Linked DNA regions of Rubripirellula amarantea. The protein of the gene in region 2 interacts with the protein of the main gene of each other region in a pairwise test. Links are inferred from orthologs where the notes say so. Each region holds a gene or a part of one and is shown on either strand. Other genes may lie near its edges. The genes, in order: rho and nusG.

The links.
Region 1: the proteins of nusG (region 2) and rho interact in binary tests that used the Escherichia coli proteins (3 or more experiments, as listed by UniProt). The link is inferred for Rubripirellula amarantea from one-to-one orthologs.

The regions. Positions count from the first base shown.
Region 1 is NZ_SJPI01000004.1:86,800-93,733, reverse strand. The notes cover bases 4,105-6,934. They hold rho (transcription termination factor Rho), read right to left. Parts: upstream 6,382-6,934; coding sequence 4,828-6,381; downstream 4,105-4,827. Other genes in these bases: coaE (dephospho-CoA kinase), read right to left, coding at 6,475-6,934; ribH (6,7-dimethyl-8-ribityllumazine synthase), read right to left, coding at 4,339-4,821; Pla22_RS24220 (hypothetical protein), read left to right, coding at 4,105-4,300. Outside these bases: Pla22_RS24230 (Gfo/Idh/MocA family protein), read right to left, coding at 1-816; leuS (leucine--tRNA ligase), read right to left, coding at 889-3,732; more of Pla22_RS24220, read left to right, coding at 4,082-4,104. UniProt on the Escherichia coli protein: Facilitates transcription termination by a mechanism that involves Rho binding to the nascent RNA, activation of Rho's RNA-dependent ATPase activity, and release of the mRNA from the DNA template.
Region 2 is NZ_SJPI01000001.1:2,462,270-2,469,263, forward strand. Bases 1,249-4,138 are described here. They hold nusG (transcription termination/antitermination protein NusG), read left to right. Parts: upstream 1,249-2,230; coding sequence 2,231-3,046; downstream 3,047-4,138. Other genes in these bases: tuf (elongation factor Tu), read left to right, coding at 1,249-1,402; secE (preprotein translocase subunit SecE), read left to right, coding at 1,787-2,191; rplK (50S ribosomal protein L11), read left to right, coding at 3,152-3,577; Pla22_RS08990 (DUF4129 domain-containing protein), read right to left, coding at 3,624-4,138. Outside these bases: more of tuf, read left to right, coding at 206-1,248; more of Pla22_RS08990, read right to left, coding at 4,139-5,882; Pla22_RS09000 (DUF6690 family protein), read right to left, coding at 6,446-6,994. UniProt on the Escherichia coli protein: Part of the processive rRNA transcription and antitermination complex (rrnTAC). The complex forms an RNA-chaperone ring around the RNA exit tunnel of RNA polymerase (RNAP).

The DNA.
Region 1 (6,934 bases), on a different replicon or contig from region 2:
ATCGTCGGCTGTTTCTTCGGCAAATTCCCATTGCTTGATGTCTTCTTCTTCCAAGATAGCCGTGCCATGCGAGCCACTGATTTCAATTCGTTTCAGTGATCCCGGATACGCAGTCGTGGTGGCTTCGATCACACCAAGGGCACCGTTTTTAAAACGCAACGTCGCAACGGCAACGTCTTCGACTTCAATGCGCTCGTGAGTCATTGTCGCGGTCATCGCACTGATTTCAGCAACATCACCCATCAACCAAAGCAACAAGTCCACGGAATGGATCGCTTGGTTCATCAACGCTCCACCGCCGTCGAGTTTCCAGGTCCCGCGCCAGGCACCGCTGTCGTAGTACTCTTGGCTTCGATACCACTTCACGTAAGCATCGCCCATGGTGATTTTGCCAAAGCGTCCCTGCTCGACGGCAGTCTTCATTAATTGGCTAGATTCGTGAAAGCGACTTTGGAAGGTGACTGCCAATCGCACGCCAGCCTCATCGCACGCCTGGATGATCTCGTCGCAGCGTTCGGTGGTAACTTCTAGTGGTTTCTCAACCACCACATGCTTGCCCGCGCGAGCGGCCGCCACTGCGGGATCCAAATGAGCGCCGCTTGGCGTGCAAACCGAAATCACCTGAATCGAAGGATCGGCAAGCATCGATTCAATGGATTCAAAGGCTTTCACGTTGTGCTGAGCGGCAAATTCCGCTGCCGCATCTGGACGCCTAGCCGCCACGCCCACGAGATGAGCACCTTTTGCGTCCGCGATTGCGCGAGCGTGAAAGTTCGCGATCATGCCGCAACCGATGATTCCGATGCCAATACTCATAGTGCTTTTATCTAACAGGGAGGGGATAAGGGAGGAGGGGAAAGCGGAGGTTTCTTGAGAGGACCGAGTAGCTTACTTGACGACCAAGTTGACCAAACGTCCTGGCACTACGATCTGCTTCACAATCGTTTTACCTTCGATCAGATCCTTGATTGCGGAATCAGCCAACGCGACTTTGGCGAGGTCATCCTTTCCGATGTCTGCGGCAACCTGCAGCTTGGCCTTGATCTTTCCGTTTACCTGAACCGGGACTTCAATCGTCGATGAGGCTATCGCTGATTCGTCCCAGGTCGGCCAAGGCTGACGAGCGATCGAACCGGTCCCACCAAGTTTCGACCACAGTTCCTCTGCCAAGTGAGGAGCGTAAGGCGCTAGCAAAATCAGGAATGTGTTCATTGTCGCTCTTGGACGAGAATCACTCTTGCTGAAGTGATTGGTGAACTCCATCATTCGCGCGATCGCGGTGTTGAAGCTCATCGCTTCGGTGTCTTCGGTGACTTTCTTGATCGTTTGGTGAAGAACCCGATTGTCGTCTTCGTTTAGCGATTCGTCGTTGATGGCTGAATTCAAATCGTCGTTGTCGGATCGAGAATCGACGATCATCCGCCAAACGCGATCAAGGAAGTTGCGTACTCCGCCGACTCCATCCATCGACCATGGTTTGGTTGCTTCGAGTGGCCCCATGAACATTTCGTAAAGTCTTAACGAGTCGGCACCATACTCGCGCACGATGTCGTCGGGGTTTACCACGTTTCCACGGCTCTTGGACATCTTGTCAGCCTTCGCCAACACGCCAATGTCTGTGCCCGAAATGGTGGTCTTGCCTTTCTTCTTTTCCGTTTCGTCGTCACGAAGATCCGAATGGTCATCGATGTGACGAAGAACAACGGTCGCTTTGTCACCTTCGCCAACGGTTGTTCCCTCCAAGCCAATATCGGCAAGCGTCGACTTGGATTCTTGGTAGGCGGTTGGCGACATGTGGTACTGGGGCGCACCCAAGATCATGCCTTGGTTGACCAGTCGGCCAAATGGCTCGGGTGTCGAAACATGACCTCGGTCGTACAGGACCTTGTGCCAAAACCGCGAGTAGAGCAAATGCAAAACCGCGTGTTCCGCGCCGCCGACATAGAGGTCCACGGGCATCCAAGCCTTCTCAAGTTCGGGGTCGACCATTGCGGTCTTGTTCTTGGGATCGATGTACCGCAAGAAGTACCAGCAAGATCCTGCCCACTGAGGCATCGTATTAGTCTCGCGACGATAGCGTTTGCCGTCGATCGTGGTGTACAACCAATCGTCGTCCGCCTTAGCCAATGGTGGTTCGGGCCGACCGTGCGGTTTGAAGTCTTCCAAATCGGGAAGCGTTACGGGTAATTGATCAAACGGGACCGCTCGCTTGATACCGGTGGGTTCGTTATCAGCGTCAACTTCATGCAAGATGGGAAAAGGTTCGCCCCAGAAACGTTGGCGACTGAATAGCCAATCTCGCAATTTGAAATTGACGGCTTCGCGTCCCAAGCCATCGTTGGCCAGCGAAGCCGTTACTGCTGCCTTAACTTGTTCGGTGGTTTGCCCATCAAATTCACCGCTGTTGATAGCTTGACCTTCGGCGACGAAGCAGACTTCGCCAGCGAGGATCGCTTCACGGTCTTCGAGGTCCGCCGGTGGATCAACGACGGGAATCACGGGCAATTCGAATTGCTTAGCAAATTCAAAGTCGCGATCATCGTGCGCCGGTACCGCCATGATCGCGCCGGTTCCATAGCCCGCCAGAACATAATCAGCAATCCAAACTGGAATCGGTTTGCCGGTGACCGGATTGATCGCGTGTGACCCAGTGAAGACGCCCGTTTTTTCCTTGCCGCCATCCGTGCGTTCGCGATCGCTCTTGAAGGACGCTTTTTCGCGGTAATCGCTTACAGCTTGGCGTTGTGCATCTACGGTCAACTTGTCCACGAGCGGATGCTCTGGCGAGACGACCATGTAGGTCGCACCAAAAAGCGTATCGGGGCGGGTGGTGTAGACACGAAGCGAATCGTCGTCTGCGACCTCGGGCAGTCCACCCGATTTCCGTTGGCTGCGCCATGTCGAGTCGTCGGTGCCACCGATGTAAAAGTCGACCTCGGCTCCTGTGCTACGGCCGATCCAATCCTGTTGCAACTTCTTAATCCCGACTGGCCAATCGAGGTCGTCGAGCCCTTCGAGCAATCGTTCGGCGTAGGCGGTAATCCGCAGCATCCATTGTCGAAGGGGGATTCGTTGGACGGGATGGTCGCCACGGTCGCTCAGTCCGTCTTTGACTTCCTCGTTAGCGAGGACTGTGCCCAAGGCGGGACACCAGTTCACCAATGCATCATCCTGGTAGGCCAAACGCTTTGAATCCCGATAGGCCTCGATGCTAGCTTGGCCTTCCTGGCGGATTGGGTCCGGAATCGGCAGTTCCGAAATGGGGCGACCTTTGTTGGATTCCTCGTCGAACCAGGTGTCAAAGAGTTCTAGGAAGATCCACTGGGTCCACTTGAAGTAATCCTCGTCGGTAGTAGAGAGAACACGATCCCAGTCGTAACTGAAACCCAGCATTTTCAGTTGCCGAGTAAAGTTGTCTATGTTTCGCTGAGTTTGAATTCGCGGGTGTTCGCCCGTCTTTATCGCGTGTTCCTCGGCGGGTAAACCAAATGCATCGAACCCCATCGGATGCAGAACGCTGATCCCACGGGCTCGACAGAAGCGAGAAACGATGTCGGTAGCGGTGTAGCCCTCCGGATGCCCCACATGCAATCCGTCACCACTGGGGTAGGGAAACATGTCCAAAATATACCGTTTTGACGCCTTGGGCAGCCTGTCGGTCGCAAATGTTTGATCTGAGTCCCAAAAAGACTGCCATTTCGGTTCAATTTCGGACGGGTTGTAGCGTGCCATGTAAGAAGTGGGCCAACAAAGGAGAATTGAACACGCAGCGTGTGTTGCTGTGGATTGTTCAGATGCGAACGGTATATATCTGCGATTGCTGGTGGATTTTAGGCGTTTAGTCCCGTGGCGAAAGGTAGGATTGAGCAAGAGAATAGAAGTTGCATGGCGCAGGCTGTTAGATTTGGCAGGTTGACCGAAGAATTCGGTGGCCTTGACGCAGTCACCAAAGCGTCGAGGGCTCTGCATCGAATTGTGTCAGTCTCAATTCCCTAGATGTGACCTTGGTACGATAGGGATAACCGGCACCTTCAATTCGACATTCGACGAAAAACGGGAAAACTCGCAAGTGAAATCAGTGATGGACAGCAGCTTAGAAAAACGTCAACTCTGCGAAAAAGTGACGACCGCACTGCGCCGAAATGGACTCGAGCATGTGCAATGCGTCGAGGACGTGCAGGGTCTAAAGCTAACCGGCCATGTCGAACGGGAAGAAGACCGTTCAGTGGCATTCGCACTTGCCCGTACCACTATGGGTACCGAAAAACTGATCAACGCGATCGAAGTGCGATCGGAATAATTGGTTCACGTTCAGCTTTGGCTAGAAAGAGAATGTCGTTACTTCGACAGCTTTTCGTTTAGCCTCAGCAGTTCAAGGATGGCTTCTGCGGATTCGTTGCCTTTATTGCCAACGTTACCCCCGCTGCGCTGAATCGCCTGCTCGAGTGTGTTGCAGGTCAGCAGTCCAAAAGCGATCGGGATTCCCGTGTCGACTCCCATTTCCATCAACGACAAGCTCACAGCTCGATTGATGTGTTCGTCGTGAGTGGTCTCGCCCTTGATCACGCACCCCAACGCAATTGCCGCGATGACGTCTTGATGATCAAGCACGGTTTGCACAATCGTGGGAAGTTCCCAAGCACCCGGAACACGCACCACTAGGATTGAACTTTCGGGGTAGCCTGCTTCGGTTAGCGTTGCGACCGCGCCCGCGACTAGTTTGTCGCAGATGGCCGGGTTGTAACGACTGGCGATGATCGCAATTTTTCCCTCTGGCAAATCACCGTCCAATCCGGTGATCTCAGGTAACGATGAATTCATAGGTGCTTAGTCTTCGTCTTTCACGCTGAGCAGAAATTCTGCGTTGTTTTGAGTCTTCGCCAGTTGCTTCACCAAACTGTGCATCGCATCGGCGGGCGATTGGTCAGCGATCGATCGGCGAAGCGCTGATATGCGTTTGTACTCGTTCGGGTCCAGTAACATTTCTTCGCGACGGGTACCGCTTCGCGAAATATCAATCGCTGGCCATATCCGTCGATCCACTAAGTCTCGATCAAGTACGATTTCAAGGTTACCGGTACCCTTGAACTCTTCAAAGATTACATCGTCCATCCGGCTTCCCGTATCAACCAAGGCGGTCGCGAGAATGGTCAACGAACCGCCCTCTTCGACTTTTCTTGCTGACCCAAAAAAGGCTTTCGGTTTCTGCAGTGCTCCCGCGTCTAAACCACCGGTGAGTAGTTTGCCCGTGGATTCACCCTCGCTGTTGTGGGCTCGAGCGAACCGAGTGATGGAATCAAGAAAGATAACGACGTCCGTCCCCGATTCAACCATCCGCTTCGCTTTCTCGATCACCATCTGGGCGACCTGGATGTGTCGCTGGGCCGGTTCGTCAAATGTGCTGCTGATCACTTCACACTGAGGACCGCGGACCTCGCGTTCCATATCCGTGACCTCTTCGGGACGCTCATCGATCAACAAGATGAATACGTAGGCGTTAGGATAATTCGTCAATACCGATCGCGCCATCTGCTGCATCAGGATCGTTTTTCCTGCGCGAGGTGGGCTAACGATCAGCCCCCGTTGCCCAAAACCAATCGGTGTTAGCATGTCGACAATGCGAGTGGACATATCGCTTGAGGCATGCTCCATGATGATTCGCTTGTCAGGATGCAGCGGAGTCAAATCGTCAAACGGAACTGTCTTTCGGCGTGCCGATGGATCAAGTCGATTGATCGCTTCGATACGCAGCAAGGCAAAGTAACGCTCGTTCTCTTTCGGTGGGCGAATCTGACCGGCGACGTGACTTCCCGTTTGCAAACCGAATCGACGAATTTGACTTGGCGAAACGTAGATATCATCAGGGCACGATAAGTAGTGGTAGTTTGATGATCGCAGGAACCCGAACCCATCGGGAAGTATCTCTAGGGTTCCCTCGCCGAACATCAAGCCGTTAGCTTTCATCCGAGACTTTAGGATCTCGAAGATTAGCTCTTGCTTACTTGCGCCATCGCTAGGTGCGATCCCGAACGTACCCGCAATTGCTTTTAGGGTTTCAAGCGGCGATTGTTGCAGGTCAGAGATATTCCATTGGGCATCATCTTGCCGCGTAAGTGGAATCCCAACACGTTGGCCGGCCTTGGTCGCTTCGCTAACGATCTCCTCTGGCAACGAAAGTGGATCTCTTTCGGCGTCGAGTTCTCGGACGCGCTTGTCCACTTCCTTGTCAGGATGTCGTGGGCGTCCACGATTGTTTTTGTAGTCGCGATACTCTCGCTGGCCACTGCGGGGGCTGTCGTTTGATGACGACGACGTGTGTTCTGAATGTCCACGCTTTTCGGGGCCCCGGTCATCTCGGGGTGTATGGCGTTGGGAAGGCATGATGGAATGAAGAGAAAGGGAGAAGGGATTGGCGATGTCGCCAGGTGGGAAGAGAAGAGGTAAGAGCGGGAGGTTCCCGTTTCAAGCTATGAGTCAAAGACAATGGGAGTCATGGACTACTGAAGTGTTCACTTCACCGATCGGCGAAAGTGATTGCATGAGGGATTGCCAATGTTGGCGAATAATATTGGTGAAGTAGGTGATGGATGAGTTGTTATCGATTACCAAATCACTGAGTGCACGCTTTCGATCAATGCTCAGTTGGTTCGCTTCTCGGCGAATCAATTCATCGGCCGACCAGCCTCGCTGTTGAACTCGGGTGATTCTGGTTTGCAGTGGTGCGTCGATGCACCAAATAGAATCGCACGCGACGTCCCAGTGCGATTCGAAAAGTAACGGTACATCTAGCAATGCAACTTGAACTTGTTGCTGGCTGCACTGTTTTAGAATCGACATGATTTCGTGGCGAACGATCGGGTGAACGACACTTTCTAAGTATAGTAAGGCTAAACGCTTGGAATCGTCATCCCCGAAAACAAGCTTTCCAAGCGCG
Region 2 (6,994 bases):
GCCTGATGAATGACAAACTGACAACTTCGTTTCGATACTTGATTTAAGCGAGCTTGACTCGTGCGGCCAAGACGCCGTCGAACCACCGCGGGTGTGAAACGCGGTCGATATCGTTTTGGGCTGGTGGGAGCGTATCTCCTTCCCAGTAGTGGCACAGTCTCGCCAATAAAAAGACCCACATGATCTGTGGTGCAGGTGATTTAGAATGGCTAAGGCAAAATTTGAACGGGTCAAACCTCACGTCAACGTCGGTACCATTGGCCACATTGACCACGGTAAAACGACCACAACCGGAGCGATCCTCGCAGTGCAAGCCGCTAAGGGTTTGGCTGAGATGAAGAGCTACGCCGATATCGCCAAGGGCGGTACCGTGCGGGACGCGACCAAGACCGTGACCATCGCCGTGGCTCACGTTGAATACAACACTGAAAAGCGTCACTACGCTCACATCGACTGCCCAGGCCACGCTGACTTCGTGAAGAACATGATCACGGGTGCGGCACAAATGGACGGTGCTATCCTCGTCGTTTCGGCTGCGGATGGTCCAATGCCACAAACCAAGGAGCACGTGCTTCTTGCTCGTCAGGTTGGTGTGCCATACATCGTTGTTTACCTCAACAAGTGTGACCTCGTCGACGACGAAGAACTGCTTGAGTTGGTTGAATTGGAAGCTCGTGAGTTGCTTTCGAAGTACGACTTCCCTGGCGACGACGTTCCTGTCGTACGTGGATCATCGCTTCCTGCTTACAACTCCCCTGCCGATCCAGAAGCCAGCAAGTGCATCAGCGACTTGATGGACGCACTCGACGAATTCATTCCTGATCCTGTTCGCGAAGAAGACAAGCCATTCTTGATGGCGATCGAAGACGTCTTCTCGATCGAAGGTCGTGGAACGGTTGCAACGGGTCGTATCGAACGTGGTGTGGTTAAGGTTGGTGAAGAAGTCGAGATCATTGGTCTTGGCCCGAACCCACAAAAGACGACCTGCACCGGTGTTGAAATGTTCCGCAAGGAAATGACCGAAGGTCACGCTGGCGACAACGTTGGTTGCTTGCTTCGTGGTATCCGTCGTGAAGACATCCAACGTGGTCAAGTGCTCGCTAAGCCAGGCAGCATCAAACCACACATGAAGTTCGAAGCTGAGGTTTACTGCCTAAGCAAGGACGAAGGCGGACGTCACACGCCGTTCTTCTCCGGCTACCGTCCTCAGTTCTACTTCCGAACCACCGACGTGACCGGAACCGCCAACTTGGTAGGTGCTGAAATGTGCATGCCTGGTGACAACGTGAAAGTAACTGTTGAGCTTCACAAGCCAATCGCGATGGACGACGGCGTTCGTTTCGCGATTCGCGAAGGCGGCCGAACCGTTGGTTCGGGCGTGGTAACGAAGATCGTCGAGTAAAAGAAAACGTGGAGATCCCGGTGGTTTAAGGCCACCGGGTCTCTGCATACTGAATCATTGGGAACCTCGGGTAGCACTGTTTTTTGCCACCTGAGGTTTCGGTGATTCCCAAGGGAGCCTTTTGTGGGTCGAATAAAGATGAGCGAAAGCTTGCTTATTGGCTTACGTTTGGTTCACTCTCAGGGGTGTAGCTCAATTGGCAGAGCACTGGTTTCCAAAACCAGCGGTTGCGGGTTCAAGTCCCTCCGCCCCTGCTTAAATTAACCATTACGAATACTCGCCGGTCAAGGATTGACCCCAGCGTGACTGAATTACTCAAGTAGGAGCCGTCCGGTGTCCCGAGACATTGCACAAACCAACAGCACGAGTGCTAGTTCGCCATTGATGAGCGAACTGTTCCATGCTGCCGTATACAAGCCCAACCAAGGACGCATTGTTCGCCAATTGACGGCACTGGCGATCTGGGTCGTGGTTGCCTTGGCTTGTTGGTCGCTTTACGGGACCCTGCGAGGGGCGATGGAGGCGAGTTCGCCAGTCATCTTCGCAGTTCCCCTGGTATTGCTGGCCGCTGGCTTGTGGTTTGGTTTTCGAGTGGTGAATTGGCCGCGATTTGCGGACTTTTTGATCGCTGTGGAAGCCGAGATGAACAAGGTCACTTGGCCAAGCAAAGACGAACTCAAGCGAGCCTCCGTGGTGGTGATCTTCACGATCTTCTTCCTCGCGGTGGCCTTGTTTATGTTTGACGTGGTTTGGCAAGCCATTTTCAATTGGATTGGTGTGACTTCCTAGTCCCGCAAAATCACGCATTTTAATACCACTGGTTTACCGGTGATTTCTTTGACTCAAGCTGACACATTGAACGACTCCATGGCACCGGACGAATCGAACCCCGACGAACTGCCGGTTGACGCCGACGAAACGGCCGCAGCCGAAGAGGCCGTAGTGGCTCAACAGGACGCCGAAGATGTGGATGCACCCGCATCCAAGCCTGCTCCACCCCCGGCCGCGCCTCCGCCTGCTGCACAATCCGTTGCAGTCGAAGAGCCAAAGGACACGGTTCGTCCTATCAAGCTCGACGGTAGCCCCGACATGGGCGAAGCTCCGGCGATGGATTGGTACATCTTGAAGGTCGCGTTCAATCGCGAAGACTCAATTGCAGATGCCCTTCGCAAAAAAGTGAAGATGGAAGGCATGGGCGAGTACTTCGGCGAAATTGTCGTTCCTACCGAAGATGTTGCCACGTTCACGCGAGACGGCAAACGACGGATTACCAAACGCAAACTTTTGCCTGGCTACATCATGGTCAATATGTTGATCAACGATGACACATGGTTCTTGGTTCGCGAAACCGGTGGTATCAGCGATTTCACTGGTGCGGCGGGTAAGCCAATGCCCATGGAGCCATCAGACATCGATCGCTTTATTAATCGTCCGATTGATGAGGATGAAGAAGAAGCACCGATCAAGATCGGCATTCCGTTCAAGGTCGGTGACCGCGTACGCGTCAAGGAAGGTAATTTCGAAAACCAAGAGGGCGATGTGGATACCGTGGATGAAGCCAATGGCCGCATCACCGTGATCATCAATATTTTCGGCCGCAGTGTTCCGATGGAACTCGATCACTGGCAAGTCGAACCCCTGTAACGAGAATTCGGATGTAAGGTGTTCGGTTGGAAAACCAAACCGTTACCAACGCATCGCTTCCTCCTGAATCTAATTCCTACAACCTAACTCCTAAAACCAACTTCAATGGCTAAACAAGTTTCCGGCGTTGCCAAGTTTCAAATTCCTGGTGGCGCAGCGACCCCCGCTCCTCCCGTCGGTACCGCACTGGGTAAGTATGGTGTGAACCTTGGGCAATTCGTATCCGCATTCAACGACCGCACCAAGGAATACAACGGCACGCCGATTCCTGTGATCGTGACGGTCTACAATGACCGTAGCTTCGAGTTTGTCACCAAGAGCCCGCCTGCTGCTTCGATGCTTAAAGCAGCCGCCAACATCGCCAAAGGCAGTGGCGTTCCTAACAAGAACAAGGTCGGCACCGTCACTCGCGCTCAATGTGAAGAAATCGCCACCAAAAAGATGGCTGACTTGAATGCACGCAGCATGGATCAGGCTGTATTGATGATCGAAGGGACAGCCCGCAGCATGGGGCTGGTTGTCGAAGGCTAGTCATTGCGGCTAGTCGCGATGGTCATCGGCAAATGCAAGCTGAGCTTTAAACGCTCGGCACGTTCTCGGGAACCGTACGCGGTTGTTGCATCACTTGCCATGCTTTTTCTGCCCAGCGGAGATCTTCTCCGCTGGCCGCGCCTTGGCCGTACACGATGCGGTTGTAGCACTCGATCACTTGGGTCGAGGATTCCGAAAGCTGCGGAAACGTGTGTTGGACTCTTCGAAGAAATTCGCTCGGAGTTTCGCCTTTTCGTCGAGGTAGGCCCGCTTCACGACACCAAGCGTCCATGGCCGAGAAGGTGATCAGTATCGCTCGCTTCGAATCAGACGGATTCATTGTAGGTTTGCGATAAGCTGAAAACGGTCGTGGCGGCGCGGTACTGACGAGGTCCAGGAACTCGTCCGTGTCTTCGGATAGCCCTTCGCTAGTGCGATCAAAGAGGCGTCGCAGCATCTCGGCGATCATATGTCGGTTAAACCATACGTAAGCGGCGACGACTCCGACCAAGATAAGCACAATCAAGCTTTTGATCATCGCTGCAATGCCTGGCAGTTGGTTCGCCAGAGATTCGACCGGATTGGCAGTCGGTTGCTTGGGTGAGGAGTTTTCAGTTGCCGCAGGATCACGGCTCTTGGATTCAGCCGATTGAGATTCGTTGGGACTCTTCTCGCCTGATTCGCGTGGCGTTGCATCAGCCTCGGATGATTCTTGCTTCGACGATTGGGATTGAGATTGGTTTGCGTCAGTTTGATCGGGGGACTTGTTAGGCTTCTGGTCGCCAGCTTCTTGGGACGGCGACTGTGGTGAATTGTCTTGCTTCTGATTTTGGCTCTTGGGCTGCGGCGTATTCGATTCAGTTTTATCCGATGAGGATTCGGCTGGTGAAGGTTCACCCGATGGCGATTTGTCTGCGGACGATTTATCTGCGGAGGATTCTTTAGCGGGCGATTGGTTTGAGGACGTTTGGGCTGGCGGCTGCGGTTGAGATTGGTTTTGCTCCGGACCACTAGACTTTGACGTTTCTGGTGTTGTCTTTCCAGGTTGTGATTGATTGGGTTGTGATTGATTGGGTTGTGATTGATTGGGTTGTGATTGATTGGGTTGTGATTGATTTGGTTGTGATTGATTTGGTTGTGATTGATTTGGTTGCGATTGATTGGGTTGCGATTGATTGGGTTGCGATTGATTGGGTTGCGAATTTCCCTTCTGTTCGCCGCCGGATTCTTTGCCCCCTTCCCCCGGATTTTGCTTGCCGCCCTGCTGTTTTCCGGACGCGCCCGTTTCTTTGTCGCCATCGCCAACATCGCCAGCTTCAGCTCCCCTCTCGGCGGTGAGACTGCCGATTTCTTTTTCTTTGTCGGATTGGTCGCCCCGAGTTGAAGCCGCGTTTTGACCGGCCTTATCGGCCCCGTCCTTGCCCCATCCGGATTGACTGGCAACCGTATCGCCCGGCGAATCAAGAAATGCGGGAAGTTCGAACGATGCCAGTAATTGTCCAGGCACGGGAACCAGGTAAGCCGTTCCCAGGATCAACGCGATCACGGCCATTCCGCCCGCGATCCAACCGACCGAAACCTGCTGAGGCATATCCGCCCCGCGTTGGCGAAGGTATCGACGCAAACCTAAGAAGCTTGTGGTGACCAGCAAAGCGAGAGCAGCAAAGAGATACGTGGCGAGCAACCATTGAGCTCGCGACCATGTGGAAGAACCGCCTCGAAGGAAGAACTGCCCGAGACCATAAAGAGGTAATGCAGCGAGTGCCAAATACAACACGCTGCGGCCGGGTTGGCCAGACTTAATTTTTCGAGATGCCGACTCAACGAGTGATTGATCCGCTTTGTCAATGATTGGTTCTTTGCGATCGGCTTCCTTCGACGTTTGCATGAACAGGCGACCTGAGTCGATTAGGCCCTGGTCGCTCGAATCAGCTTCCTCATCAATAAGCGTGCAATCGCGAACGACCCAATCCGACAGGTATGCGATCACCGCGAGTAGGATGATTGATGCCAAGGGCGAATTGACGAACCGCATCATGGACAAAAACGAGACCGCACCTAAGACAACCGCGTAGCCAAGCGAGTAAGTGCGATCCTTTTCGATTGCGACTCTAGCGATGCCCACGGTTCCAAGTGTGAACATGAGAATTGTCCACGAAACTCGCGTTGGTTGTCCGCCGCGATAGATGACCAACATCAAGAAGTTGGCCAGGCTGCTAATCATCAGATAGATCAGCAGAGGAGCCAAGGCGATGACAACGTAGTCGGTCGTTGTCTTGCTGCGACGCGACGTTAGCGGAGGCATCGTCGCCTTGGTTTGAAAAGGATCATGCGCTTTCTTCGCTTCCAGGATGCGATTTCTTCCATCGGTTCATCGCCGGTCCAATGCTGCTCATCGGCACCCACTTGCCTTTTGTCTTCATGCTCTGCAGCAAGGTTTCAGGCACTATCTTACCTTGATCGATTCGCAGCAGCAGATCTGCTTCAGAAATTGGCCCGACGCGCCGGCCTTTTCGAAGCCATCCCGTGCACATGTAGTACCATCCCGAACTCATCGCGTTACTCCCGAAAAGCAGATTTCGTGACGGTCAACTTTGTGAGCCACGTTGCCTAGGTTCATCCGAGGCGCAACGAGTCAAAGTGCATCCTGCGCAAATAGAAGCTAACCGTCCTGGAATGTGATAACGATTGCGTGTTTCGCAAGAACCATCGGGCGGTGAGCCTGATCGTCAAGGAGCACCAATCGCCAACATCCATTGTAATGTTGTTGTGAGCGACGGTGATAGAGAAATGAGGGGGCGTTGTTTCACGAAGTGCGTGGCCGAATTTTTGCCTTTCCGCCCGGTAGAGGGCCCGGGGAAATGGTGGTTACCAGCGGCCGGAATGCCGGTCGGAATCGACGATTCGCCTGGCCTCGGCACTGATGCCGTAGGGTAGGTTTGGCTGGTTTAGCTCCATAAAAACCGTGTATTTCTGATGCACAGCATCCGAATAGACGACCGGTGCGTGAGTGAGTCGTAGGAAGTGCATGGGCCGCCCGTTCCATCGTTTTGTGTAAACGCCAGCCTCAAGCGTTGGCTCACTTTGCAGGCCGTAGTCACGAGTAACGATTTGTACCATTTTCGATGGGTCGCCCGTGAACCCATGAACCGTCAAACGTTGAAGTTTTCCTCTTGAATCGAAGTAATACGTGATGGTTCCTGCCAAGTCATCAGCTCGCGTTCCCGTGACCACAGGTACGCGAAGTCCTTCGAGGTTCAGATCCGCAAGCACCGTACTGACGCGGGCAAAGTGACTTAAGACCCAACTGGGTGAAATGTCGAATCGCATCACTTGCCGCAAGTCGTCGACTTGGATGCCGGCTAGCTTCGGTGTTGCTTCAACATCTTGCGGAATCGCTCCGAGCTTTCGAGCTAA